2 regions of the Streptomyces odontotermitis genome follow, and region 2 is predicted to be linked to the other one. Evidence: riboswitches for the same ligand, from Rfam matches in the RefSeq annotation. Region 2 holds a riboswitch; the other holds the start of a gene.

Region 1 (14,280 bases), on a different contig from region 2:
CTCGGCCTCGGTCTCGCCATTCAGGTGCGGTCCAACAGCGACAGCAGCGCGTTGCGCGGAGCGCGTCAGGAAGATCTTGTTCGCATTCTCGATGAACTGGATGACCGAACTCAGCGTCTGGAAGATGAGAAGCAGCGACTCGAGGACCAGCGCACTGGGCTCGAGAACAGCTCGGACGCGGCCGAGGAGGCCCGCAAGCAGACGGTCGAGAAGGAACGGCAACTCGGCATCCTTGCGGGCACCGTGGCGGCCCAGGGTCCGGGCATCACGCTGACCATCGCGGACAAGAAGGGATCGGTTGAGGCCGACATGTTGCTCGACGCGATCCAAGAGTTGCGCGCCGCGGGTGCCGAGGCCATCCAGATCAATGACGTCAGGGTGGTCGCCGACACCTATCTGTCGGACTCGGGAGGGGGTGTGAGCGTGGGCGGGCGGAAGATCGGCAGGCCCTACCACTTCAAGGTGATCGGCAAGCCCCAGGACCTCGAACCGGCGCTCAACATCCCTGGAGGCGTCGTGCAGACTCTGGAGAAGGAGCAGGCCACCGTAACGGTGACCCGTCAGGAGAAGATCGAGGTGGACGCCTTGCGACCGGTGAAGCGGCCTGACTACGCTCGGTCGTCATCCCAGTGAGGCGGGGGTGCATGGGGGCCGTGAGGCGAGGGCATGAGGTTGCGGGGGGTCGGCGCACCGTAAGCACGGTGCGTGGTGGAAACTGTTTGGCGGATACGGACGTTGTGAGGATGTCCGGTTCACCGATGTATGCCGGTGTGTGCAATCAGGGTTCGTCCTGCCCCACGGGCGGGTCTGTTTCGGTCAAGGGGAATCGCCCGTGAAGTTGTTTGAGAAGTTGTTCGGCAAGCGCTCGCGTGAGGACAGCGGCAATCCCGCCACTGCCCGGCACCGTGCGCCGCGCCATGGAGACGCCGACGGACAGGGCGGGGAGCGCCCGATGTTCCGGGACCAGGTGGCTGGTCCGGGCGGTGACATTTCGGGTGGTCAGGGCGCGTCTTCTGTTGACCCTGCCGCTTCCGGCCGCATAGGTTTCGGAGAACCGTCAACCTCAAGTACGGGTGGAGGGTTTGCCCCCGGCCCGTATGCGTCCAATGCCCCCGCGGGGCAGCCGCGGCAGGAGGATCCGTCCATGTCGGCCTTGCCGGTTTGTACCAGGTGCGGTCATCAGAATGCCGAGGCCAGCCGGTTCTGCTCCAACTGTGGTGCGCCGCTGAAGCCCGGTGTCACCGCCGAGCGCGCGTCCGAGACCACGTCGACCATCTCGATCTCGGGCCTGGAGGCTTACGAGGCGGAGGCGACGGGGCAGACCCAGTCTCCCGCTCTGTCTCCCGAGGCCCAGGCGGCCGTTGACGCCCTGCCGCTCGGCTCGGCGCTCCTGGTGGTGCGCCGCGGGCCCAACTCGGGCAGCCGCTTCCTCCTGGACGGCGAGCTGACCACGGCCGGGCGTCACCCGCAGAGCGACATCTTCCTCGACGACGTGACGGTGTCGCGGCGTCATGTGGAGTTCCGCCGAGCCCAGGACGGTTCGTTCACCGTGGCCGACGTGGGCAGCCTCAACGGCACGTATGTGAACCGGGAGCGGATCGACTCCGTCGCGCTGTCGAACGGCGACGAGGTGCAGATCGGCAAGTACCGCCTGGTCTTCTACGCGAGCCAGCGGGGCATCTGACCTGTCAGGAAGGTCCATGCTTCAAACACCGAGGGGCGGTGCCGGAAACGGCACCGCCGCCGCGGACCGTCGGCTGCTGAGCATCGGCGCCGTGCTGAATGTGCTGCGGGACGAGTTTCCCGAGGTCACGATCTCCAAGATCCGCTTCTTGGAGGCGGAGGGGCTGGTCGAGCCCGAGCGCACCCCCTCCGGGTACCGGAAGTTCAGTCCTGAGGACGTGGAGCGGCTCGGTCACGTTCTGCGGATGCAGCGGGACCACTATCTGCCGCTCAAGGTCATCCGCGAGCATCTGGACGCCCTGGAGCGCGGGGAGCGCGTGCCGCTGCCTTCCCTGGGGCGCCAGCGGGACCCCGAGGACGGCGAGGCGGAGCCCGACGAGGCGCCCACGGCCGCCCGGGTGGGCCGCGACGAGCTGCTGGCCGCCGCGGAGGTCGGCGAGCAGCAGCTCGACGAGTGGGAGACGTACGGGCTCATCACGCCGCTGCCCGAGGGCGGTTACGACGCGGAGGCCGTTTCGGTGGCCGCGCTGGTGGTGGAGCTCGGCCGGTTCGGGATCGAGCCACGGCATCTGCGGGCCATGAAGGCGGCGGCCGAGCGCGAGGCCGGTCTCGTCGACCAGGTGGTGGCGCCGCTGCGGCGGCACCGTAATCCCCAGACCAGGGCCCATGCGGAGGCCAGGACCAAGGAGCTCGCCGGGCTCACCGGAAAGCTGCACACCGCGCTCGTGCAGAGCGCGCTCGGGGTACGGCTGCCGTGACTTGGTGGGTGCCCGACTACCCAAACCTGCCGGGCACGTCCTAGGGTTGCTGTGTGAACGAGCTCGACGTCGTAGGTGTCCGGGTCGAAATGCCCTCCAACCAGCCGATCGTGCTCCTGCGTGAAGTGGGAGGCGATCGGTACCTCCCCATCTGGATCGGACCGGGGGAGGCGACCGCCATCGCCTTCGCCCAGCAGGGGATGGCGCCCGCACGGCCGCTGACCCACGACCTGTTCAAGGACGTGCTGGAGGCGGTGGGTCAGGAGCTCACCGAGGTGCGCATCACCGATCTGCGCGAAGGTGTCTTTTATGCGGAGCTGGTGTTCGCCAGCGGTGTGGAGGTGAGCGCACGTCCGTCCGACGCCATAGCGCTGGCGCTGCGTACCGGGACGCCGATCTACGGCAGCGACGGCGTGCTCGACGACGCGGGGATCGCGATTCCGGACGAGCAGGAGGACGAGGTCGAGAAGTTCCGCGAGTTCCTCGACCAGATCTCGCCAGAGGACTTCGGGACCAACAGCCAGTGAGCCTCCGCTTCCGCGGGTCGGCGTCAGACCATTCGGCTAGCCTTTCCCCGCGGTGAGGTACGGGAAACCACTCTCAGGGTGATTATCACTCGGCGTGCCGAGTGTGGCGATCGTTGACGAGCCCCTGGTGACTGCCTACCGTCGTTAAGCAGGTCAAGGACGGAGGTCGGCGTGAGAAGCAGCGGCGACGGTACGGCGACGGGCGGTCCGTACCCGCTTCACGGCAGCACGGCCGATCACTCTCCGAGACGGCCGATGGCGGTGCAGGGAAGCGGGGACGAAGCGCCTCGGGCGGAGCAGGTCGGCTATCGGGGTCCCACCGCGTGTGCGGCGGCGGGCATCACCTATCGGCAGCTGGACTACTGGGCGCGCACCGGTCTGGTCGAGCCCAGTGTGCGCGCGGCCGGCGGGTCCGGGACGCAGCGCCTGTACAGCTTCCGGGATGTCGTCGTCCTGAAGATCGTGAAGCGGTTCCTCGACACCGGGGTGTCCCTCCAGAACATCCGCACCACCGTCCAGCACCTGCGTGACCGCGGCTTCAGTGATCTGGAGCGGATGACGCTGATGAGCGACGGCGCGACGGTCTACGAGTGCACGTCGCCGGACGAGGTCCACGATCTGCTCCAGGGCGGGCAGGGGGTCTTCGGGATCGCCGTGGGCGTCGTCTGGCGGGATGTCGAGGCCGCGCTGTCGCAGCTGCACGGGGAGCGGGTCGACACCGGGGAGACCCTGGTGGGGAACAATCCCGCGGACGAGCTGGCGCGGCGGCGCAACAGGGCCGTCTGACGGGGCGTTGTCAGTGGCGTAGGGCAGCATCAGTGATGTGAGAACCGCGCCCACGATCCTGCATCTCGACATGGATGCCTTCTTCGCGGCTGCCGAGCAGGCCGCGAAGCCCAGTCTGCGCGGGAAAGCCGTGGTGGTGGGCGGTCTGGGGCCCCGTGGCGTGGTCGCGACCGCCTCGTACGAGGCCCGGGCCTTCGGGGTGCACTCGGCGATGCCCATGGGGCAGGCGCGGCGGCTCGCGCCGAACGCCGCGTATCTGGTGCCCCGCTTCGGGCTCTACCGGGAGATCAGTGAGCAGGTCATGGGGCTGCTGCGCGAGCTGTCGCCGCTGGTGGAGCCGCTGAGTCTGGATGAGGCGTTCGTCGACCTGGAGGCGGGGGGTGCCGCGTCGGACGAGGTGTCGGCGCGGGCGACCGGGGAGCGGCTGCGGGAGGACATCAAGAGGGTGACGGGGCTGACCGGGTCGGTGGGGCTCGCCGCGTCCAAGATGCTCGCGAAGATCGCCTCCGAGGCGGCCAAGCCCGACGGTCTCATGCTGATAGAGCCCGGCACCGAGCGGGCGAAGCTCGGGCCGATGTCGGTGCGGACGCTGCCGGGGGTGGGGCCGGCGACGGGGGACCATCTGCGGCGGGCCGGGATCACGACGGTCGAGGAGATCGCGGAGGCCGGTGAGGACGAGCTGGTGCGGCTGTTGGGGAAGGCCCATGGCGCGGGGCTGTACGCGATGGCGCTGGCGCGGGACGAGCGGCCCGTGGTGGCCGAGCGCGACACCAAGTCGGTCAGCGTCGAGGACACGTACGACGTGGACATCCATGACCGGGTGCGGGTCCGGGGGGAGGTGGCGCGGCTTGCCGACCGGTGTGTGCAGCGGCTGCGGGCGGCGGGGCACTCGGGGCGGACGATCGTTCTCAAGGTGCGGCGGTACGACTTCTCGACGCTGACGCGGTCCGAGACGCTGCGGGGGCCCACGGACGACCCGGCGGTGGTGCGGGAGGCCGCGGCGCGGTTGCTGGAGTCCGTGGACACCACGGGCGGGGTGCGGCTGCTCGGGGTGGGGGTGAGCGGTCTCGCGGACTACACACAGGAGGATCTGTTCGCGCAGGCCATGGCCGCGCGGGACGAACTGGAGGGGGCGGCGGAGGCCGGGGAGGCGGGCGGGGAGCCCGTGCAGGAGGCCGTCGAGGAGGTGGTGGCGCCCGTCGAGCGGCGGTGGGCGGCCGGGCATGACGTGGTGCACGCGGAACACGGGCACGGGTGGGTGCAGGGGAGCGGGCTCGGGCGGGTCACGGTGCGGTTCGAGACGCCGGACTCGGCGCCGGGGCGGGTGCGGACGTTCCGTACCGATGATCCTGATCTGGAGCCCGCGCAGCCGCTGCCGCTCGTGGCGGTGGAGGGGGCGGAGGAGGGCGTGGAGGAGGGCGTGGAGGAGGGCGTGGAGGAGGAGGTCCAGGAGAGGGGCCAGGAGGGGGTGTGAGTCAGGGGTCCTCGGTGCCCGCGAGCTTGCCGAAGTCGCGGTCGGCGGGGGTGTCGGCGGGCTCCGTGGGGGGCGTGATGTCCAGGCCGTAGTGGTGGTAGAGCTGGAGCTCCTGCTCGGGGGAGAGATGGCGGCCGACGCCGAAGTCGGGGGCGTCCTTGATCAGGGAGCGCTCGAAGGGGATGTGCAGGGTGCCGTCGTCGATCAGTTCGCTGGGCTCAAGGGGGACGAAGGCGTCCCTGCTGAACAGGCCGGTCCGTATGGCCGCCCACTCCGGGGCGCCGGTGGCGTCGTCCAGGTAGACCTCGTCGACGGTGCCGATCTTGGCGCCGTTGCGGTCGAATGCCTTGCGGCCGATCAGGTGGCGCGGATCGATATCGGTCTGCACAGGCCCTCCAGCGATGGTCGCAACTCATTCGTAACCACTACGAAAGGGCACATCCGGGCGATCGTCCAGTTGAACGGGGGCCCAAAGGCTCGCTGATAGGCTGGGAAATGGCTGCTGACCCCGTGCGGGAGAGTCCTCCGGTGGCATCACCGGAGGCGCCGAAGGAGCAAATCCTCCCCGGAATCTCTCAGGCCCCTGTACCGCACGGACGAGGTCGCTCTGGAAAGCAGGGTGGGTATCGGGCGGGGACGTCCGGGGCCTCCCTCACCGACGGTGCAAGCAGGGGCGGCCGTGTCCCTGTGAAGCTCTCAGGTACCGATGACAGAGGGGGAGGCCGTCCGGGTATGCGCGGCTTGCCGTGATACCCCCGCAGGTCGCAACGACCAGGAGGCCTCCGCAAGATGACCGCCCACCGCATTCCGCTCTCCGAGCTCGAGCAGGGAACTCCCTTCGAGCAGCGTCACATCGGCCCCGGCAGCGAGGCCGTCGCCAAGATGCTCGCCCAGGTCGGCTACGGCTCCCTCGACGAGCTGACGGCGACCGCGGTGCCCGACGTGATCAAGAACGCCGATGCCCTCGAACTGCCGGGCGCGCGCACCGAACCGGAGGTTCTCGCCGAGCTGCGCTCGCTCGCGGACCGCAACCAGGTCCTCGACTCCATGATCGGCCTCGGCTACTACGGCACCTTCACGCCGCCGGTCATTCTGCGGAATGTCATGGAGAACCCCTCCTGGTACACCGCCTACACGCCGTACCAGCCGGAGATCTCGCAGGGGCGGCTCGAGGCGCTGCTCAACTTCCAGACGATGGTCGCCGACCTGACCGGTCTGCCGACGTCCGGTGCCTCGCTGCTCGACGAGGGGACCGCGGCCGCGGAGGCCATGGCGCTGTCGCGGCGCGTGGGCAAGGTCAAGAACGGGGTCTTCCTCGTCGACGCCGACGCGCTGCCCCAGACCGTCGCCGTGATCGAGACGCGGGCCGAGCCGACCGGTGTCGAGGTCGTCGTCGCGGATCTGAGCGACGGCATCCCGGCGGAGGTCGCCGAGCGTGGCGTCGTCGGCGTGCTCATCCAGTACCCGGGCGCCTCCGGTGCCGTACGGGACATCAAGCCGCTCGTCGACCAGGCCCATGAGCTGGGCGCGATCGTGACCGTCGCCGCCGACCTGCTCGCCCTGGCGCTGCTGGCCTCGCCCGGGGAGCTCGGCGCGGACATCGCCGTGGGCACCACGCAGCGCTTCGGTGTGCCGATGGGCTTCGGCGGGCCGCACGCCGGATACATGGCGGTGCGCGAGAAGTTCGCGCGCAGCCTGCCGGGGCGGCTCGTGGGTGTGTCCGTGGACGCCGACGGCAACAAGGCGTACCGGCTCGCGCTGCAGACGCGGGAGCAGCACATCCGCCGGGAGAAGGCCACCAGCAACATCTGCACCGCGCAGGTCCTGCTCGCCGTGATGGCCGGCATGTACGCCGTGTACCACGGGCCCGAGGGGCTCAAGTCCATTGCGCGGCGCACCCATCGGTACGCCACGCTGCTCGCCGCCGGTCTGACGGCGGGCGGGGTCGAGGTCGTGCACGGCGCGTACTTCGACACGCTGACCGTGCGCGTGCCGGGCAAGGCCGCCGATGTGGTGGCCGCGGCCCGCGAGGAGGGCGTCAACCTCCGCCTCGTCGACGCCGATCACGTCTCGCTGGCGTGCGACGAGACCACCGGGCGTGCCCAACTGGCCGCAGTCTGGGCCGCGTTCGGTGTCGAGGCCGACATCGAGGCGCTCGACGAGAGTGTCGTGGACGCGCTGCCGGAGGGGCTGCTGCGCAGCGACGACTACCTCACGCACCCCGTCTTCCACGAGTACCGCTCCGAGACCGCGATGCTGCGCTACCTGCGCCGCCTCGCCGACCGGGACTACGCGCTCGACCGGGGCATGATCCCGCTGGGCTCCTGCACCATGAAGCTGAACGCGACGACGGAGATGGAGTCGGTCACCTGGCCGGAGTTCGGGCAGCTGCACCCCTTCGTGCCCGCCCAGCAGGCGCAGGGCTATCTGACGCTGATCCGGGAGCTGGAGGAGCGGCTCGCCGAGGTCACCGGCTACGACAAGGTGTCGCTGCAGCCCAACGCCGGTTCGCAGGGCGAGCTGGCCGGGCTGCTCGCGGTGCGCGGCTACCACCGGGCCAACGGTGACGAGCAGCGCACGGTCTGTCTGATTCCGTCGTCGGCGCACGGCACCAATGCCGCCAGTGCCGTCATGGCCGGGATGAAGGTCGTCGTCGTGAAGACCGCGGACGACGGCGAGGTCGACGCCGCGGACCTGCACGCCAAGATCGAGCAGTACCGCGACGAGCTGGCCGTGCTCATGATCACGTACCCGTCCACGCACGGTGTCTTCGAGGAGCACGTCACCGAGATCTGCGCCGCCGTGCACGAGGCCGGTGGCCAGGTGTACGTGGACGGGGCCAACCTCAACGCCCTGATGGGGCTTGCCAAGCCGGGGCACTTCGGCGGCGACGTCTCGCACCTGAACCTGCACAAGACCTTCTGCATCCCGCACGGCGGCGGCGGTCCGGGCGTCGGCCCCGTGGGCGTCCGCGCGCACCTCGCGCCGTATCTGCCGAACCACCCGCTGCAGCCCGCGGCCGGGCCGGAGACGGGTGTCGGGCCGATCTCGGCGGCGCCGTGGGGCTCGGCGGGGATCCTGCCGATCTCGTGGGCGTACGTCCGGCTCATGGGCGGCGAGGGCCTCAAGCGCGCCACGCAGGTCGCGGTGCTCTCGGCCAACTACATCGCCAAGCGGCTCGAGCCGCACTACCCCGTGCTCTACACCGGCCCCGGCGGGCTCGTGGCGCACGAGTGCATCATCGACCTGCGGCCGATCAGCAAGGCGACCGGCGTGAGCGTCGACGACATCGCCAAGCGGCTCATCGACTACGGCTTCCACGCGCCGACCATGTCGTTCCCGGTGGCCGGGACGCTGATGATCGAGCCGACCGAGAGCGAGGACCTCGGTGAGCTCGACCGGTTCTGCGAGGCGATGATCGCGATCCGCCGCGAGATCGAGAAGGTCGCGAACGGCGAGTGGGCCGCCGAGGACAACCCGCTGCGCAACGCCCCGCACACGGCGGCCGCCGTCGGCGGGGAGTGGGAGCACGCGTACTCCCGTGCGGAGGCGGTCTTCCCGGCCGGTGTCTCCGCCGCGGACAAGTACTGGCCGCCGGTCCGCCGTATCGACCAGGCGTACGGCGACCGGAACCTGGTCTGCTCGTGCCCCCCGCTGGACGCGTACGAGGACTGAGCGGGGGCGCGGGAGCGCGGGAGCGCCACAGCGTGAGGGCCGGGCCCGGAGGACGTCTCCTCCGGGCCCGGCCCTTGGTGCGTGTGCGCCGGCTCAGGCCGCCGTCATCACCTGGTCGGTGCCGAGCGGCCGGTGCGGGGCGATGATCTGCCCGTCCGGCAGCAGCTCACCCGTGTCCTCGAAGAGCAGGACGCCATTGCACAGCAGGCTCCATCCCTGCTCCGGGTGGTGCGCCAAGAGCAGCGCGGCCTCCCGGTCGGCGGAGTCGGCTGACGGGCAAGGTGGTTGGTGCTGGCACATGGAAGGGTTCTTTCGCTGCGATGTGATGGCTGTGACGTCTGTCCTGCGGCTCGATGCGTTGTTCATGGCCGCCCCCCGTTTGTCGTGTGGTCCGGTCCCAGTGTCGCCCTGCGGGCGTCAATCCGCAGGGATTTCGCTGCAGCGCTTCCTACTGCTTAATGACGTATCACCCGCCCGGACGGTTCAGCCCAACTGCACTGTCTCTTCGGGTGGTTCGGGGTGGCCTGATCGGGCTAGTGCGGATGGGTGGGGGCAGCGCTCTGCCCCGCCGCGGGGGGTGCGGCGGGGCACGGGGTGGCGCGGGTGGCGTCGGCTCAGGCGGGGGAGCCGAGCAGCGGGGCCGGGGTCAGCCGGTGGGTGAGCACGGGGAGCAGGTCGGCCGCGCGGTGCCGGCGGTGCGCCGTGATGCCGGGCGGGGCGGGCGCGAGCGGCACCAGGAGGTCGGTGGGGGCGAGACGGCCCGTGGCGCCGTCGTCGGTGCAGTCGGCGTGCAGCCACAGCGTGAGCATGTAGAGCTCGGGCACGGAGAGCAGCCGGGGCTGGTACGCGGCGAGGGTGGTCTCCGCGTGCCGCAGGGCGCGCTCCGTGGAGGCGACGTAGGGGCCCTCGAAGAAGTGGGAGAACGCCCAGCCGTCGGGCGTGAGCATCGTGTCGGCCGCGGCCACCGCGCGGTCCCCGCAGTGGATCAGGAAGCGCCAGCCCGCGAGGCGGGTGGGTGAGGTGCCCGCGGCGGTGATGCGGTCCAGGACGTGGACGGGCAGCGGGAGTTCAGGGCTCACGGGTCCCTGGGCGGTGCGCAGGGACGGGGTGCGGGCCTCGCGGACGGCGGTGGGGGAACCGAGGGCCGCGAGAACGCTGCGCAGAGCTGGCGCGGGAGCCGGGGGGACATGCAGCGGCATGGTGGGTCGCCTCTCTCATTCGACAGGCACGGCGATGCGGGGGCACAAGCGGACGGCGCTGTCAGCTCTGGGCTAGAGGCGCGGGGGGCAAAGTACCGCGAGCGCCAACTCTCCGCCTTCTTCGCGAAGTTTATACGACAGGTGTTCAGACGAGGTTTCCTCTAGTCGCGCCCTATATTGCGAGCAAGGCGGCAACCGGCCGCGCTCGGGAGGTGAATCATCCTGATTTCGCGGGGAGTTGAGGCGGCGACCTCGGGGAATGTCCCGGCAGTGGACGGCTGATTCTTTTCGGTGTTTTTCACCAGGGGCCACTGAAGCGGAACTTCCGCTCTGTGTCATGCCTGGCGAATGTGCCCCGTGGTTGCTGCACCGAGCGTACTTGGCCGTGGGCATGTGCGGGGCGTTATCGATCACATTGCCTGGGCATCATCCCCCGTGACACGGCGGCCGGATCATTGGCTGCCCACCCGCTGAAGGGATCCCCGATGGGCGAGAAGGTCGTGGCGGGAGCGGTCGACCTGTCCGATCGGCAGCGCTACCGCAGGAAGCTCCGGCAGTGTCTCGACGGCTTCGTCCGGCTCCTCGAGGAGGAGCGTTTCGACCGGCCCAAGAACCTGATGGGGCTGGAGATAGAGCTGAATCTCGCGGGGGCCGACGGGCTGCCGAGGATGATGAACAAGGAAGTACTCGAGAGGATAGCGAGCCACGATTTCCAGACGGAACTCGGACTGTTCAACCTGGAAGTGAATATTGCCCCGCACCGGCTCGGCGGCCGCGTTCTCGACCGGCTTGCGGAGGAACTCCGTACCGGTCTCAACTATGCGGAGCGCAAAGCCAACGAGGTGGCCGCAGGGATCATGATGATCGGCATTCTGCCGACTTTGGGGCGCGAGCACCTGGTCTCCCGGAATCTCTCCGACGTGGACCGCTACGCACTGCTCAACGACCAGATCGTGGCGGCGCGCGGCGAGGACTTCGTTCTGGACATCGAGGGCGTCGAACGGCTGAACTGCACCGCCGCGTCGATCGCGCCCGAAGCGGCCTGCACCTCCGTGCAGTTGCACCTCCAGGTCACGCCCGGCCGGTTCGCGGCGGTGTGGAACGCGGCGCAGGCCATCGCCGCGGCGCAGGTCGCGGTGGGCGCCAACGCGCCGTTCCTGTTCGGCCGCGAGCTGTGGCGCGAGTCGCGGCCGCCGCTCTTCCTGCAGTCCACGGACACCCGGCCGCCCGAGCTCCAGGCACAGGGGGTGCGGCCGCGGACCTGGTTCGGGGAGCGCTGGATCAGCTCGCCGCGCGACCTCTTCGAGGAGAACCTGCGCTACTTCCCCGCCCTCCTGCCCATCTGCGACGACGAGGACCCGCAGCGCGTCCTGGACGCGGGCGGCGTGCCGCACCTGTCCGAACTCGTCCTGCACAACGGCACCGTGTACCGCTGGAACCGCCCGGTGTACGGCATCGCCAACGGCGTCCCGCACCTGCGCGTGGAGAACCGCGTCCTGCCGGCCGGCCCCACCGTCACCGACGTCGTCGCCAACGCGGCCTTCTACTACGGCCTGGTGCGCGCCCTGGCCGAGGAGGCGCGGCCCGTGTGGGCGCGCCTGCCCTTCGAGGCGGCCGCCCGCAACTTCGACGCCGCGTGCCGCCATGGCATCGAGGCCCGGCTGCGGTGGCCGCGCCGCGGCCGGCACGGCACGACGGAGGTCCCGGCCGTCTCCCTCGTACGCGATGAGCTGCTGCCGCTCGCGGCCGCCGGGCTCGACGCGTGGGGTGTCGAGCCCGCCGACCGCGACCTGTACCTGGGGGTGATCGAGGAGCGGTGCAAGCGGCGCATGAACGGGGCATCGTGGCAGGCCACCACGTACCACCGGGCCCTGGAGCGGGGCCTCGACCGGGACGCGGCACTCGCCGCCACGACGCGGCGCTACCGCGAGCTGATGCACAGCGGCGAGCCCGTGCACACCTGGCCGGTGGGGCTGCGGGAGCCGGCGCTGCCGCTGGGGTGAGCGGCCGCGGCGGCCGGGGCGCGAGCGTGCGACTGCGCCGCCGCGCGGGGGTCAGGCGCGGCTGCCCGCCTCCATGATGGCCTTGAGGATGACCGTGCGGATCTGGGCCGGGTCGTCGACCTGGTGGCCCGAGCCGCCGGTCGCCTCGGCGATCTGCTTGACCTCGTCCTTGTCGGCGTCGGGGCCGACCGCGATGGCGATGATCGGGAGCGGGTGCTTGGGGTCGGCGAGGTTCTCCAGCTGGGAGATGAGGCTGCTGCGCGAGATGCTGCCCTGGTCCTGGTTGACCCCGTCCGTCAGCACCACGAGGGCGTTGAACTTGTCGTTCCCGTACGAGGACCGGGCCTCCTTGTACGCGGCGAGCGTCGTGTCGTAGAGGCCGGTCGCGCCGCCGGGCACGGGCTGGAGCGAGCTGAACGCCTCGGTGAGCCTGTCCCGCTGGGTGCTGTCGCCCTTGCGGTCGCCGAGGCGCTCGGTGGGGACGAGCTTGCGGTAGTCGCGGGTTCCGTCCAGGTGGGTGGCGAACTTCCAGAGGCCGATCTCGTCCTCGTCGGTGAACTGTGAAAGGGCCTGGATCAGCGCCGCCTTCGTCACCTCCATACGGGACTGGCCGCGGCCCGGCACGATCTGGCCCATCGACTCGGAGGCGTCCACCACGGTGGAGAGCCGGGCGCTCTGGACCGTGATCGTCCACATGCCGAGGGCCTCCTGGACGGCCTTGTCCGAGGGCGGGTCGGACGCCTCCGTCGCGTACGGCTGGGGGGTGCGGCCGCCCGCCGCCGAGACCAGCTGGTCCGAGGGGTCCTCGCCGCTCTCGGTCCGGAAGCCGTGCTTGGCCAGGATCCTGCGGCCCTCGTCGCCGCTGAAGAGCGTCATGAAGCGCAGGGCGGCCCGGCTCTGGTCGGTGCTGAGGCTGTCCTCCTCGACCAGCGCGTACGGGTAGTCGAGGCGCGGCGAGCCGTCCTTGGGGTAGAAGAGGTCGAGGTCGGCGTCGTCACCGGCCGAGGCATTGTGCGCGAACGCGGCCTGCTCGGACAGGATCAGGGCCTGGTTGCGGCGCGGATTGCCCTGCTCGGTGCCCGAGGAGTCGCGGGCCAGCGTGTCCATGAGCTGGGCGTCGCTGTCGGAGGTGCGCTTGGCGAGCGCCTTGGCCATGGCGGCGGCCTGGACGCCGTCCTTGGAGCCGGACTTCTTCTCGCCGGCGCCGAGCTGGGTGAGGGCGAGCAGGCCGGTCGCGCTGCGCGCCGGGTCGGCGGCGCCGAGGCGCAGCTTGTCGCCCTTGAGCGCGGCGCCGGTCAACTCCGGCCAGGTGTACGTCTTCTCGGGCCAGCCGAGGGACTCGGCGGCCTTCGGGACCATGCCGATGCCGATGGGTGAGGAGGCTATGTTCCCGGTCGGGGTGAGCTTGTTCTGCTTGCCGCCCATCGCGACGCGCTGCACCCACAGGTCCGAGTCCGGCACCCACACCTCGTAGCCGGGCTTGTCCTTGCCCGACCGCAGCTCGTCCGCGACCTTGTAGGAGTCGCGGGCGGAGACCCGTACGTCCATGCAGTGGCCGTCGGACGTGATCTCGTTCTCCCGGGCGTGGTCGGCCGCCTCGCGCAGGGCCGGGGCCATGTCGGGGGCGGCGACGACATCGAGGCGCACCGCGTCGTCGCTGCAGCTGCCGCCGAAGGAGATGAGCCCGCTGCGCACCGCGACGGCCGTGCCTCCAGCGACCGCCAGCACGAGGGCGGTGGCGATGGCCACCGAGCGGCCGCGGGCGCGCGGACGCGGGTCGGCCGCACTCCTCTCGTACTCATCGGGCAAGCTGTGACGTCCCATGGCGGTGGTGCCCCTCCTTGAGTCAAAGGCAAGGAAAGAGGGGGCGGCGCCACCGGTGCGGCGCCCGTCCCCCCTCGGCCTGTCGCGCACGATCTTCGTAACTTCATTCGAGACCCTAGCGGGACGAGGATGGGGATGAGGCGGGATTACTCAACTGGAGGCTGGTGTGCAAGCGGAGCCGGGGCCAATGGCCGGTTCTTTTCCTACGGAGCGGCTGTCGCGGAAGATTTTCCGGAATGAGACCTTGCTCGTCCTGGCGCTCTCGCTCGGGGCGAGCGGAGTGTCCGCGCTGATCAGCTTTGTCGGGTCGGTCACCAAACCGGGGGGTCTCAAGGACCAGGCGGCGACGAT
Region 2 (14,280 bases):
GTCGATGGACTCGAAGGTCCGGTCGATGAGGTCGGGCCTGGCCGGGGTGAAGACGACGGGCGTGACGTCGTCGGGCACGGCGCCGGAGGCGCAGAGCGAGACGACGTGACGGACGAAGTCGAAATCGGTCCGGGACGCGGACGGATAGCCGATCTCGATCTCCTTGAACCCCCTCCGCACCAGCAGGTCGAAGAGCCGCCGCTTGCGCTCGGTGTCCATCGGCTCGACGAGCGCCTGATTGCCGTCGCGCAGGTCGACGGGGACCCAGAGGGGAGCTTCGGTGATGCGATTGCCGGGCCAACTCCGCTCCTCCACGGGGACATCGACCCGCTCCTCGTAGGGGCGGTAGCGGTGGAAGGGCATGGCGCTCGGGCGCTGCGGATTCCAGGGGTACGCGGGATCTACGGGATTCATGAGTGCGGCCTCTGCTCGGTCGTGGTGGTGGCGTGACGACCGGCAGCACGGCACCCCGCGGCGGGGTGCCGGTCGCGTCAGGCCCCGCCGCGGCGGCCGAGAAGGAGACCACGGAAGATCATGCGGCTACACTAACCACAGCTCAGGTCCTCAGACAAGTACTCCTCAGACAAGTTGGTGCCCAAGGTGCCCTCGCCCTCATCCGCTTCCTCGCTCGGCGCTCTCCGCCCCAGCCCGCTGGTCGAACAGGCCGCGGCACGCCTGCGCGCCCAGATCGCCGAGGGCCACTGGCCGGTCGGCAGCAAGCTGCCCGGCGAGACGACGCTCGCGAAGGAGCTCGGCGTGGGCCGCTCCACGGTCCGCGAGGCCCTCCGCGCCCTCGCGGGCGCCGGCCTGGTGCGGGCCCGGCAGGGGGCAGGGGTCTTCGTCACGGCGACGGAGGCGAAGGAGGACTGGCCGACTCGCCTGCGCAGGGCGGCAGTTGAGGATGTGTACGAGGTGCGGATGCTGGTCGAGGTCCAGGCGGCCCGCCTCGCTGCGCACCGCCGCACGGACGCGGACGTCGAGGCGATGACAACGGCGCTGGAGGGCCGCAGGGCGGCGTCCGCGGGCCCCGACCCGGCCTTCGTCGACGCCGACATCGCCCTGCACGCGGCGGTGGTGGCGGCCGCCCACAACCCCGTACTCACCGACCTCTTCGCCGAGTTCGCCCCGGCGCTGCGGGAGGGCCTCATCGCCCTGCTGGACCTGACGGGCGTACGCGCGGACGAGTCCAACCACGGGCACGAGGCGCACGAGGCGCTCGTACGGGCGGTGGCGGAGGGGGACGCGGAGGAGGCGGAGCGGGCGGCGCGGACGGAACTGGAGGCGACGATGGGGCGGTTGGGCGGCCGTTGACCCGTACGGGCCCCATCGGCCCCATTGGCCCCATCGGCCCGGCCGGGCCGCCGGAATAGCCGGAAGCCCGGCGAGGTTGCTGCTCCCCGTACGGACTGCGACGGATCGTGAAAGGGCACTCCCATGAAGATCGGCATCATCGGCGCGGGCAACATCGGCGGCAACCTCACCCGCCGTCTCACCGCGCTCGGCCACGACGTGTCCGTCGCGAACTCGCGAGGACCGCACACCCTCACCGCGCTCGCCGAGGAAACCGGGGCCAAGGCCGTCGCCGCCACGGAGGCGGCCGTCGGCGCCCAGGTCGTCGTGGTCACCATCCCGCTGAAGGCCGTGCCCGACCTGCCCGCGGGCATCCTCGACGGGGCGGCCGAGAACGTCGTCGTCATCGACACCGGCAACTACTACCCGCAGCAGCGGGACGGCAGGATCGCCGCCATCGAGGACGGCCTGACCGAGAGCCGCTGGACCGAGCAGCAGCTCGGCCACCCGGTCGTGAAGGCGTTCAACGGCACCTACGCCGAGGACATCCTCGACAAGTCGCTCCCCAAGGGGACCCCGGGCCGCGTCGCCCTGCCGGTCTCCGGCGACGACGAGGCGGCCAAGCGGGTCGTACGGGCGCTCATCGACGAACTCGGCTTCGACACCGTCGACAACGGCGGCCTCGACGACTCCTGGCGCCAGCAGCCGGGCACGCCGGTGTACGGCAACAGGGGTGACGTCGAGACGATCACGAAGGCACTCGCGGGGGCGTCCCCGGAGCGCACGGCGGAGTGGCGGGCCTGACCGCAGGGACCCAACGGCGGTGCGGCGCTAGGGAGTTGCCCAGTCCCGGAGCGCCTCCTCGTCGTCGAAGGCCGCGACGTCCTTGTCCAGCGGCGTCGACGTGTACTGGTGGATCGTCCACTTCGCCTTGATGCGGGGCTTGCCCGCCGTGACGTAGTCGGCGATCCACAGGCCGTCGCCCGCGTACGACGTGGAGTCGCGGTTCAGCCAGAAATCGCGCGAACAGTACAACAGGCACCGGTGGTCCGGCCGCAGCCTCTTCACCTCCCGGATGAAGCGGTCCTTCTCCGCGTTCGTGGCCGCCGTATGGTCCCCTGTCCACTCCCAGTCCACCGCCAGCAGATCCCCCTCCTTCTCCGGCGCCTTCTTCACGAAGTACTCCGCCTGCGCCGCGATGTTGCCCGGCCACAGGAAGTGGTAGAAGCCGACGACGCAGCCGCCGTCGCGGGCGCGTTTCGTCTGGGAGGTCAGGCGTGGATTCACGTAACTGCGCCCCTCCGTCGCCTTGATGAAGACGAAGGAGAGGCCGTCGGTGTCGAAGGAGGACTGGTAGGAACTGACGTCGATGCCACGGATCATGGGCGTCTCCCGGGCTGGGAGGAGGCCGGGCGGTGAACCTCCTGGGTTTCCTAGTGGTTCCCGGAGCCGCGCCCCTCCACCCCCGAACGCCTGACTCCGTTTCGCCCGGCATCGGTGGGTACCCGGAGTTACGCCGGAATGCAGGGGTGGCCTTCCCCGCGCCCCCTGACGCCCCTGCGCGCTACTCGCTGCGCAGGGAGAACGTGTGGCCCGCCGGGTCCGAGTACAGCCTGCAGTCGTGCAGGCCCTCGTTCTCCTTGGTGTCCAGGGGGCGGCCGCCGAGGTCGAAGATCTGGCGCTCGACCGCGTCCATGTCCTCGCGGGGGACGAGGAATTGGAGGTGTGCCTGCTGGGAGTCGTCGGGGCGCGGCCAGCTCGGTGGGGCGGCGCCGTTGTCGCGCCGGAACGCGAGGCGGGTGCCGCCGCGTCCGGTGATCTCGATCCGGGCGAGCTCACGCTCCTCCGGTACCTCGGCGCCGAGCAGCCGCGCGTAGAACTCCGCGAGCTGTTCGGGCTCGGCGGTGTCCAGCACGAGCACGGCCTGAGACACCGTCGCCTCGTTATGAGCCAGGGATTCCACGGCGGCCTCCCGCGTACGTCAACTGAGCCTGAAAGCCCACGAGTTGTGGTCGCCCTGACGGGTTCCCGCGGAACGCTCACCCATGCTCGGGCCGGACCGGCACGTGCTCAGCATTCGATGATGTTGACGGCGAGGCCGCCGCGGGCGGTTTCCTTGTATTTGACGCTCATGTCGGCGCCGGTGTCCTTCATGGTCTTGATGACCTTGTCGAGGGAGACCTTGTGGGAGCCGTCGCCGCGCAGGGCCATCTTGGCGGCGGTGACGGCCTTGACGGCGGCCATGCCGTTGCGTTCGATGCAGGGGATCTGGACGAGGCCGCCGACGGGGTCGCAGGTGAGGCCGAGGTTGTGTTCCATGCCGATCTCGGCGGCGTTCTCGACCTGTTCGGGGGAGCCGCCGAGGACTTCGGCGAGGGCGCCTGCGGCCATGGAGCAGGCGGAGCCGACTTCGCCCTGGCAGCCGACCTCGGCGCCGGAGATGGAGGCGTTCTCCTTGAAGAGCATGCCGATGGCGCCCGCGGCGAGCAGGAAGCGGATGACGCCTTCTTCCTTTTCTGTCTCGGAGGCGGCGCCGGCGCCGAAGTTGACGTAGTAGTGCAGGACGGCGGGGATGATGCCGGCGGCGCCGTTGGTGGGGGCGGTGACGACGCGGCCGCCTGCGGCGTTCTCCTCGTTGACGGCCATGGCGTAGAGGGTGATCCATTCCATGGCGCGGGCCTGGGGGTCGCCCTCGGCGCGCAGCTGGCGGGCGGAGGTGGCGGCGCGGCGGCGGACCTTGAGGCCGCCGGGCAGGATGCCCTCGCGCGACATGCCGCGGCTGACGCATGCCTGCATGACGCGCCAGATGTCCAGCAGGCCGGAGCGGATCTCGTCCTCGGTGCGCCATGCCTTCTCGTTCTCCAGCATCAGCGAGGAGATGGACAGGCCGGTCTCCTGGGCGCGGACGAGCAGTTCGGCGCCGGTGCGGAAGGGGTATTTCAGGATGGTGTCGTCGGGGACGATCGGGTTCTCGCCCGCGTTGCCCTCTCCGGAAATGACGGCCTCGTCGACGACGAAGCCGCCGCCCACGGAGTAGTAGGTCTTCTCCAGCAGAAGCGTTCCGGCGGCGTCGTGGGCGGCGACGGTCATGCCGTTGGCGTGGTAGGGCAGTGCCTTGCGGCGGTGCAGGACCAGGTCCTCGTCGAAGTCGAAGGTGATGTCGTGGGTGCCGAGGATGTTGAGGCGGCCGCTGTGCTTGATGTCCTCGACGCGGTCGTCGGCCTTCTCCACGTCCACGGTGCGGGGGGACTCGCCCTCCAGGCCGAGCAGGACCGCCTTGGGGGTGCCGTGACCGTGGCCGGTGGCGCCCAGGGAGCCGTAGAGCTCGGCGCGGATGGTGGCGGTGCGCTGGAGCAGGTCCTCGTTCTTGAGGCGGCGGGCGAAGAGGGCGGCGGCGCGCATCGGGCCGACCGTGTGGGAGCTGGACGGGCCGATGCCGATCGAGAACAGGTCGAAGACCGAGATGGCCACGGGGAACTCCAAGGGTGGTTGGTAGACGCCGTTGTCTGCCGGGGTCGTGCAGAGGTGACGCTCAGGCGGTGCATGGGGTGCATGGGCAGGGGCACCGCGCGCGCTGGTCTCTCTGATTCCAGTGTGCGCGGTGCCCCGAAGGTTCGTACGTACGCAAGGGTACGTAATCCTTGCGGAACCCTTACAGGCCGGGGTAGAGCGGGTGCTTCTCGGCCAGAGCGGTCACCCGGGCGCGGAGCGCGGCCGCGTCAGTACCCTCGAAGGGAGCGGGCGCCTTGAGGGTCTCGGCGATCACGTCGGCGACCTCGCGGAAGTCGTCGGCCTCGAAGCCGCGCGTGGCGAGCGCCGGGGTGCCGATCCGCAGGCCCGAGGTGACCATCGGGGGGCGCGGGTCGTTCGGGACCGCGTTGCGGTTGACCGTGATGCCGACCTCGTGGAGGCGGTCCTCGGCCTGCTGGCCGTCGAGCTCGCTGTTGCGCAGGTCGACGAGGACCAGGTGCACGTCGGTGCCGCCCGACAGGACGTCCACGCCGGCGGCCTTGGCGTCGTCCTGGACGAGGCGCTCGGCCAGGATGCGGGCGCCGTCCAGGGTGCGCTGCTGGCGCTCCTTGAACTCCTCCGAGGCGGCGACCTTGAAGGAGACGGCCTTGGCGGCGATCACGTGCTCCAGGGGGCCGCCCTGGAAGCCGGGGAAGACCGCGGAGTTCAGCTTCTTCGCGAATTCCTTGTCGCGGGCCAGGATGATGCCGCCGCGCGGGCCGCCGAGGGTCTTGTGCGTGGTGGAGGTGACCACGTCCGCGTAGGGCACCGGGTTCGGGTGCAGCCCGGCGGCGACGAGACCGGCGAAGTGCGCCATGTCGACCCACAGCTTCGCGCCGACCTCGTCGGCGATCCGGCGGAACTCGGCGAAGTCCAGCTGGCGCGGGTAGGCGGACCAGCCCGCGATGATCACCTTGGGGCTGTTCTCCTTGGCGAGGCGCTCGACCTCGGCCATGTCGACCAGGCCGGCCTCGTCCACGTGGTACGCGACCACGTTGAACTGCTTGCCGGAGAAGTTCAGGCGCATCCCGTGGGTGAGGTGCCCGCCGTGCGCCAGGTCCAGGCCGAGGATCGTGTCGCCGGGCTGGGCGATCGCGAAGAGGGCGGCCTGGTTGGCGGAGGCGCCGGAGTGCGGCTGGACGTTGGCGTATTCGGCGCCGAACAGGTCCTTGACCCGGTCGATCGCGATCTGCTCGGTGACGTCGACGTGCTCACAGCCGCCGTAGTAGCGGCGGCCGGGGTAGCCCTCGGCGTACTTGTTGGTGAGGACCGTGCCCTGGGCCTCCATGACGGCGACCGGAGCGAAGTTCTCCGAGGCGATCATCTCCAGGGTGGACTGCTGGCGGTGGAGCTCGGCGTCGACGGCGGCGGCGACGTCCGGGTCCAGCTCGTGGAGGGGGGTGTTCAGAAGCGACATGCCTATACGTCCTTAGGAGGCAGGAGACTCAGGAGCCGGAGAACTCGGTGTACTCGTCCGCGGAGAGCAGGTCGTCCGGCTCGCCCGCGACACGCACCTTGAAGAGCCAACCGCCCTCGAAGGGCGCGGAGTTCACCAGCGACGGGTCGTCCACGACGTCCTGGTTGGCCGCGACGACCTCGCCGGACACCGGGGAGTACAGGTCGCTGACGGACTTCGTCGACTCGAGCTCGCCGCAGGTCTCGCCCGCGGTGACGGTGTCGCCGACCTCGGGGAGCTGGGCGAAGACGACGTCACCGAGCGCGTTGGCCGCGTGCTCCGTGATGCCGACCGTCGCGACGCCGTCCTCGGCGGGCGACAGCCACTCGTGTTCCTTGCTGTAGCGCAGCTGCTGGGGGTTGCTCATGCCTGAATTCTCCTGTACGCGGGCGTGTGCTGGTGAACAAGGGAAAGCTGGGAGACGGCGGGCGCCGTCACGTGCGGCGCCCCACGGTCACTTCTGGCGCTTGTAGAACGGCAGCGCCACGACTTCGTACGGCTCGTGGGTGCCGCGGATGTCGACGCCGACTCCGGTGGTGCCGGGCTCGGCGTGCGCGGCGTCCACGTACGCCATGGCGATCGGCTTGCCCAGGGTGGGGGACGGGGCGCCGGAGGTGACCTCGCCGATGACCTGGCCGTCCGCGACGACCGGCATGCCGGCGCGCGGGACGCGGCGGCCCTCGGCGATCAGGCCGACGAGCTTGCGCGGGGGAGCGGACTCGGCGCGCTCGGCGGCGGCGCTGAGCGCGGCGCGGCCCACGAAGGTGTCGGACTGCGAGGTCTTCTCGAACTTCACGACGCGGCCGAGACCGGCGTCGAAGGGGGTGAGCGCGGTGGTGAGCTCGTGCCCGTACAGCGGCATGCCCGCCTCCAGGCGCAGCGTGTCGCGGCAGGAGAGGCCGCAGGGCACGAGGCCCTTGGCCGCGCCCGCGTCGGTGAGCGCCTGCCAGAGCTTCTCGGCGTCGCCGGGGGCGACGAAGAGCTCGAAGCCGTCCTCGCCGGTGTAGCCGGTGCGGGCGATCAGGGCGGGGACGCCGGCGACGGTGCCGGGCAGGCCCGCGTAGTACTTGAGGCCGTCGAGGTCGGCGTCGGTGACGGAGGCGAGGATGCCGGGGGACTCGGGGCCCTGGACGGCGAGCAGCGCGTAGGCCTCGCGGTCGTCGCGGACCGTGGCGTCGAACGCCGCGGCGCGCTCGGTGAGGGCGTCCAGGACGGTCTGGGCGTTGCCCGCGTTGGCGACGACCATGTACTCGGGGGCCTCGGCCTCGCCCAGGCGGTAGACGATCAGGTCGTCGAGGATGCCGCCGTTCTCGTCGACGATCATCGTGTAGCGGGCGCGGCCGACGCCGATGGAGCCGATGTTGCCGACCAGCGCGTGGTTGAGGAAGTCCACGGCCTGGGGGCCGAAGACGGTGATCTCACCCATGTGGGACAGGTCGAAGAGCCCGGCCTTGGTGCGCACGGCGTTGTGCTCGTCGCGCTCGCTGGCGTACCGCAGCGGCATGTCCCAGCCCGCGAAGTCGGTCATGGTCGCGCCGAGCGAACGATGCAGCGCATCGAGGGCGGTGTGGCGTACGGCGTTGCTCATGAGTGAAGGCTCCCAGGGCATGCATGACGGCGAGGTTGGTTTCCTCCCCATCTGTCATGGAACCTGAGAGGTTCGCCTCGGTCCGGGGTCACCGGGACGTCGGCTTGCACCTTGGGTGGGGCGGCCCAGGGGGCGGCCCGCTTTTCAGATGTGCCTCGCCCACGCGGTACGGGGCCTGAGAGATTCAAGGGAGGAACTTGCTCCTTCGGCGCCCCGGATCCGTATCACCTACCGACGAAGCGGTAGTGCGGTACAGGGGTCCGGGAACTCTCCCGCGCGGATTCAAGCGGCCGGTATGGAGTTGGCGCGCACATCATTGCATGCGGGGGCGCACGCCGGGGAGCTGCGGTCGAACAGCGGAGCCCTTGTGCGGCATTACCTTCTCTTTACACTCGATGGGGAAGGGCGGGAGACCAGTGACGTGTGACCGCATGGGGAGGCCGATCACGGTGCGCAAGGCGAGTGTCTACGCGACGACGACGGGGGCTCTGCTGCCCGGGCAGGCGGGTGCCCCGGCCCACGAGTGCTGCGCGCCGGACGCCGCGGCACCGCCGCTGCCCCGGCCGGTGGTCCGCGACCTGCGGGCCCGTGCGGGCCGCAGCCCGCACCGGCTCGCCTTCGCCCAGGGCGACTTGGTGGTGGTGTCGGGTCTTCCGGGCAGCGGCAAGTCCACGCTGATGCGGCGCGCGGCCGCGGCCGGGCGCATCGACTCCCAGGACACCCGCGACCGCTGGGCGCACCGGATGCCGCGCCTGCTCCCGTACGCGCTCTACCGCCCCCTCGTCCGCCTCTCCCACTACGCGGGCCTGCGCCGGGCGCTGCGCTCCGGCGAGAGCGTCGTGGTGCACGACTGCGGTACGCAGGCGTGGGTGCGCGGGTGGCTCGCGCGCGAGGCCGAGCGCCGGGGCTCCGCCCTCCATCTGCTCCTCCTGGACGTCCCCGAGGCCACGGCCCTCAAGGGCCAGCGGGAGCGGGGCAGAGGCGTCTCGCGGTACGCCTTCGCACGGCATCGCAGGATGGTGGGGCGCCTGGTGGCCGCGACCGAGAGGGGGGAGCTGCCCCGGGGATGCGGGTCCGCTGTGCTCCTTGACCGGGAGGCGGCGGGGGCGCTGAGGAGGATCGGGTTCACGCGCTGACAGGACGACGAGGCCCGCACCGTCGAACGGTGCGGGCCTCGTCGTTGTTCGGGCGGGCGGGCGCCGTCAGAACGGCAGACCCGGGATCTTCGGGAAGCCCGGCACGGCGGGCGTCGTCGCGGGCGGCGTGGTGGCCGGAGTCTCCGGCATGCCCGGGATCTTCGGCAGGCCCGGGACCTCCGGCAGCTTCGGCAGGTCCTTCGTGAGCTTGCCGAGGCCGATCTGGATCAGCAGGTCCACCGCGAGCTGCGGGACCGCGTTGAGGGCGACGACGAGGCCGAGGAGGTCACCCTTCATCGCCGCCTGGACCAGGACATCCGTCTGCTTCTTCAGCTTGGCCTGCGCCGCCTTGACCGGGTCGTCGCCCTTCGGGGGCGTCGGCTCCGGGTCGGCGGCGCGCACGGCGCCGGTCGCGGCGAGCACCCCGTCCAGGGCGGCGTCGACGGCGGCGCGGTCGGCCGGGCCGACCGAGTCGTCGGCGGCGCGGTCGGCGAGCCGGTCGATCGCGTCGTACAGCGCGTCGAAGCCCTGCTCGACGCGGAGCGCCCGCTGGTCGTCGACGGAGGCGGTGGCCGCGCTCGCGGGGGCGGCGAGGGCGAGGGAGCCCGCGGCGCCGGCGAAGAGGGACAGGGAGACGGCGAGCGCGGTGGCGGACTTGCTGAGTCGCATGGGGAGGGTCCTTCCGTGGGGGTGGGGTGTTCGGTGTTCCTGTGGGTGGGTGGGGACTACTGCGCCGGCGTGGTGCTGGCCGGAGGTTCGGGGGCTGGGGGCAGCGAGTCGATGAAGTTGCCGAGGCCGACGGCGAACAGCAGGTCGTTCGCCGCCTTCGGCACGGTCTGCAGGGCGAGGAAGACCTTGAACCAGTCGCCGTCCGAGGCCGCGTCGATGAGGCCCTGGACCTCCTTCTTCAAGGTCTTGCGGGCCTCGCCCGGCCAGGTGCCGGGCTCCTCGCCGGGCGGGGTCGGCTCGCCGAGCACCGTGTCCAGCTCGGCGCTGACCTTCTCCAGGGCGTCCGGGTTGATCCAGCCGCCGAACGAGGTGTCGAGCAGGTACTGGCAGGCTTCGAGGAGCGACTCCAGGTCCTGCACGGTCCGGGGCACGGTGGGGCGGGCGATGTCGGTGGAGCTTCTGGCAGGGGCCGCACCCACCGCACCGGCCGGGGCGGCCGCCCCGAGGATCAGGGCGCCGCAGACGGACGCGCTGACGACGAGCGAGGCGGTCCTGAGCGGAGTCATGGGGGGACCTTTCGGCGGTGGGGGCGGGATGGGGTTGTACGGCCACCCTCGAAGCGGTCCCTACGGTCCGCAACCAGACAGATGCGGAGCGTGTCCATTTGGGTGCACGCGGCCCCCGTCGCGGCGACCGGCGTTAGGGTTCGAGCCGCAGGCAGAGCGGTACGCGAGCAGGGGTTGAGCGATGGACATTCCGGCGCAGGCACACGCCCATCCATATGGCGGATGGCCGGGCAACGAACTCGAGGAGGTGCTCGCGGCGTCGCTCGGCGGCGCGGCGCCGGCGCCGTCGACGGGGGCCCGCATCGTCGAGGTCCTCGGGCGCAGCCACATCTGGATCCCGCTGCCCAGGGGCGGCGGCCCCGACAGTGCGACGCTCGACCTGCCGACGCTGGAGATCGACGGCCAGGCGTATGTCCCGGTCTTCTCCTCCGAGGAGCAGTTCCAGCAGGTCACGGGCGGCCGCATGGGGTGCACGGTGGCGCCCGCGGTGGAGTTCGCGCGCGGACTGCCCCCGCAGCTCGGCATCGCCGTGAACCCGGAGGGCACCGTGGGCGTCCCGCTGCCCCCGCCCGCCGTCGCCGAGCTGTGCCGGGCCGGGCGCACCGAGCTCGACGGGCCCGCGAGCGGCGGCCGGGTGCAGCTCTACGAGCCGGACTGGCAGCACGACCCGGTGGACTTCCTGACCGCCGCGGCCCGCGAGTTCGAGGCGACCGGCGTGGTGCGCACCGCGCGCCGCTGTCTGGCCCGCATCGAGGACGGCGACCCCACCCTGTTCGTCGGCGTCGAGCTGACCACCTGGGACGGCGACGCCCGCGAGCGGCCCATGGCGGCGCTCGGCCGCGCCCTGGCCCAGGTTCCGGTCGGCTGGCCGGTGAACCTCGTGCTCCTCGACGTGGCGCAGGACCCGGTGGGGGACTGGCTGCGTGAGCGGGTGCGGCCCTTCCATCAGACGGCCGCCGATCACCTGCACCAAGTGGCGTCCGAGCAGCCCGCGTTCCAGCCGCCGGGCCACACCGAGTGAGCACCGAGGACTCCGTACGCCAAGTCGGTGTCAGGATCGCCGCTTAAGCTGGTTTCATGACCCGGTCGGCGCGCGGCCGTACACAGCGCGCTGTCGTGCCACCGTCGCGAGAGATGTGCCGGGTTCGTCGGAAGAGTCATGAAGGGGCGGTTACGGGTGAGTGCGTCGGGCACGGCTGCGGCCGGTCAGGTCGAGCACATGCTGCGCCAGGTGACGCCGGGGCGTTATGACGCGTACGAGGCACTGCTGCGCGCCCTCGCCGCCGACCAGGTGTGGATGCTGCTCTGGCACGGCCAGGCCGGTTCCCCCGACGCCCAGTACGGCAACATGGAGGTCGAGGGCCTCGGCTACGCGCCCTGTGTGACCTCCGCCCAGGAGCTCTCCGCCAGCGGCTGGAACAGGAGTTACGAGGTGGTGAGCGGCCTCGACGTCGCCCGCACCCTCTTCCCCGACCACTACGGCCTGTGGCTCAACCCGCACGCGCCCGGCGGCGGCGTCGGCATTCCGTGGCTCGATCTGCGCCGCATCGCGACGGGCCTGGACCTGGTGCCCGCGGGCCCGCTGCGGCTGACCGAGCCGAGCATCGAAATCCCCCAGTTCTGGGCCCTGTTGGCGCAGACCGCGCACCGCACGCCCGCCGTGCGCTCGCTGCGCCGCGCCTGGGTGCAGCCCTCGCTCGGCGCCCCGTACCTGGCGATCGGGCTCGACGTGTACGACACGTCGCCGGCGTCGGTCGACGCGGTGCGCGCCATGATGCAGCAGTCGATCGCCGCGGTCCCGGACGGTCTGCCCGTCTCGACGGTCGCGATGTCGGACGCGTACGACCCGGTGGCGATGTGGCTGCGCGCCAACGCCCGACCGTTCTACGACCGGGAGGCCCAGGCGGCCCCCGCGCCCGCCCCCGCGGGGTACGGCTATCCGCCGCCGCACGGCGCCGCGCCGCGTTCCTACTGAGGCGGCCGGGGCGCAATTCTTCGGCTGGTAATTACTGCTCGCATTCGGTGACGGCCGCGTGACGGTGCCGTGACGTGCGGCCCTTTACATTCTCCGGTGATTTAGCAACTCAACGTGCGGGCAAGGTAATTACCCTTTCTACGGTGTGACGTGCGTCACATTGACAGTCTTGATTCCGGCCGGGAATGCTTCTTGCGAAAAGTCGCACTGCCACCTTGACCGGGGGATATCAAGGTGCACTTCCGCGCCCTTCATCCAGCCCTTCGTCTCAGAATCGCCGTGGGATTTGTCGAGCGATTTCTGAACACGATCATCACGCCGCTCATGGCCATTTACCTGGCCGCCGAGGTCGGCGCCGCACTGGCCGGTCTGCTCATTCTGGTGGCCGTGGGGATCTCGGTCCTCGCGAGCCTCCTTGGCGGACCGGTCGCGGATGCCTTCGGGCGCCGCGGGCCGCTCGTCGCGGGGACGGGCGGAGTGGCGCTCTCCTTCGGCGGAATGGCGCTCTTCAGCTCGCCATGGATCAATTCGGCGGCCGGCGTCTATCTCTTCTATGTGCTCAATACCTCGCTGGGCAGCTTCGCGCTGCCCGCGAACGAGGCGATGATCGTCGACACGACGACGTCCGAGGAGCGCAAGGGCGTCTACACACTGCAGTACTGGTCGGTCAATGTGGCCCTCGCCGCCGGCGCCGTCGTCGGCGGGTTCCTCTACGCCGACTTCTTCGCCGCCATGCTCGCCGCCGCCGCGCTCATCGCCGGCGCCGCCGCCCTGGTCAGCCTGCGGCTGCTGACCGAGACGGCGCCGCCACGCCCCGCAAAGGAGCCGCCGCCGGTGCCCCGCGAGGTGCTGCGGCCGCGCCGGCTCGTCGCCGGGTACGCCCAGGTGCTGCGCGACTCCCTGTTCCTGCGCCTGGTCCTGGGCATGACGCTGTGGCTCGGCATCGAGCTGCAGATGACCGGCTATGTCGCCGTGCGGCTCGCCGAGGAGCTGCGGCCCCAGGACTTCTGGGGGCTGCACCTCGACGGCTACCGGCTGCTCGGCATTCTCCGCGCGGAGAACACCATCCTCATCGTCGTGCTCGCCTTCTTCTCGGAACGGCTGCTGCGCGAACTGCCGGACTCCAGACGGGCTTACTGGGGAATCGCGCTCTTCGGGGCGGGAATGGCGGCGCTCGGAGTCAGCAATTCCGTCGTGCTGCTCATCCTCTCCGTGGCGGCCCTGACGGTCGGTGAGCTGATGCACATTCCCGTCATGCAGGCGATGCTCGCCGATCTGGTGCCGGAGCACGCCCGCACGACCTATCTCGCCGTGTTCAAGATGAGCATTCAGGGCGGACTCATCATCGCGTCCGTCGGGCTGAGCGCCAGCGCGCTCCTTCCGCCCTGGGGAATGGCCGCGTCGTTCGCCGTGATGGCGGCGCTCATCGTCGTTTCCTACCGGCCCGTGATCGCGCGGCATCTCCAACTGGCCGCTGCCGAAGTTTGATTCAGGAAAGAGAACCCGCATGCCCGCAGTTCCCCTGCACAACGTGCACATCCTTGTCTTCAACCGGTGGCGTGACAAATACGCGGACTACCTCACCTATGTCGACCACACCGCCTGCGCCGTCACCTATGTCACCACCGAGATCGGCCGCTCCGCGGTCCCGGAGGAGGCCGCCCACGTCCTGGTCGTCGACGACCCCACCGACTACGCCGCGGTCCGCGCGGCACTCGACCCCGTCGTCACCCGCTTCGGATTACCCGAGGCCGTCGTCGCGCTCCAGGAGAGCGACCTCGCCGTCGCGGCCCGGCTGCGCGCCGACTTCGGCTCGCGCGGACGGCTCCCCGAGGAGCTGCACCACTTCCTCGACAAGGAGGCGATGCTCGCGGCCGCCCGCCGCACCGGCGTCGCCACCCCCGCCTCCCACCTCGCGACCTCGCCCGGCGAAGTGGAGAAGTTCGCCTCCGAGTACGGCTGGCCGGTCGTCGCCAAGCGGCTGCAGGGCCGGGCCAGCACCGGCATCCGGCGCCTCGAAGGCCCCGACGACGCCGCGCAGTTGACCATCGACGCCGCGCAGCCCGTCCTCGTCCAGGAGTATCTGGACC

What was found. Region 2 has a riboswitch for glycine ahead of gcvT (glycine cleavage system aminomethyltransferase GcvT). Riboswitches for the same ligand answer to the same signal wherever they lie in the genome.
Region 1: it holds a riboswitch for glycine, as region 2 does, so the genes downstream of both, gcvP (aminomethyl-transferring glycine dehydrogenase) here and gcvT (glycine cleavage system aminomethyltransferase GcvT) in region 2, are expected to answer to the same signal.

The regions. Positions count from the first base shown of each region.
Region 1 covers NZ_JBNJLS010000031.1:4,896-19,175, forward strand. The annotation lists gene ACQB60_RS43095 (DUF881 domain-containing protein) at 1-633, shown strand, start outside; gene ACQB60_RS43100 (FHA domain-containing protein) at 716-1,684, shown strand; gene ftsR (transcriptional regulator FtsR) at 1,701-2,441, shown strand; gene ACQB60_RS43110 (bifunctional nuclease family protein) at 2,495-2,968, shown strand; gene ACQB60_RS43115 (MerR family transcriptional regulator) at 3,140-3,754, shown strand; gene ACQB60_RS43120 (DNA polymerase IV) at 3,792-5,228, shown strand; gene ACQB60_RS43125 (PRC-barrel domain-containing protein) at 5,230-5,616, opposite strand; glycine riboswitch at 5,732-5,829, shown strand; gene gcvP (aminomethyl-transferring glycine dehydrogenase) at 6,018-8,903, shown strand; gene ACQB60_RS43135 (DUF5999 family protein) at 8,997-9,203, opposite strand; gene ACQB60_RS43140 (hypothetical protein) at 9,518-10,102, opposite strand; gene ACQB60_RS43145 (glutamate-cysteine ligase family protein) at 10,588-12,105, shown strand; gene ACQB60_RS43150 (substrate-binding and VWA domain-containing protein) at 12,157-13,929, opposite strand; gene ACQB60_RS43155 (CPBP family intramembrane glutamic endopeptidase) at 14,096-14,280, shown strand, end outside.
Region 2 covers NZ_JBNJLS010000016.1:5,565-19,844, reverse strand. The annotation lists gene leuA (2-isopropylmalate synthase) at 1-414, opposite strand, end outside; gene ACQB60_RS32555 (FadR/GntR family transcriptional regulator) at 601-1,311, shown strand; gene ACQB60_RS32550 (NADPH-dependent F420 reductase) at 1,435-2,094, shown strand; gene ACQB60_RS32545 (glycoside hydrolase family 25 protein) at 2,122-2,673, opposite strand; gene ACQB60_RS32540 (VOC family protein) at 2,855-3,223, opposite strand; gene ACQB60_RS32535 (L-serine ammonia-lyase) at 3,361-4,761, opposite strand; gene glyA (serine hydroxymethyltransferase) at 4,943-6,217, opposite strand; gene gcvH (glycine cleavage system protein GcvH) at 6,246-6,623, opposite strand; gene gcvT (glycine cleavage system aminomethyltransferase GcvT) at 6,711-7,844, opposite strand; glycine riboswitch at 7,886-7,998, opposite strand; glycine riboswitch at 7,999-8,129, opposite strand; gene ACQB60_RS32515 (AAA family ATPase) at 8,288-8,980, shown strand; gene ACQB60_RS32510 (hypothetical protein) at 9,047-9,649, opposite strand; gene ACQB60_RS32505 (hypothetical protein) at 9,706-10,215, opposite strand; gene ACQB60_RS32500 (enhanced serine sensitivity protein SseB) at 10,397-11,236, shown strand; gene ACQB60_RS32495 (enhanced serine sensitivity protein SseB C-terminal domain-containing protein) at 11,393-12,190, shown strand; gene ACQB60_RS32490 (MFS transporter) at 12,425-13,678, shown strand; gene ACQB60_RS32485 (ATP-grasp domain-containing protein) at 13,698-14,280, shown strand, end outside.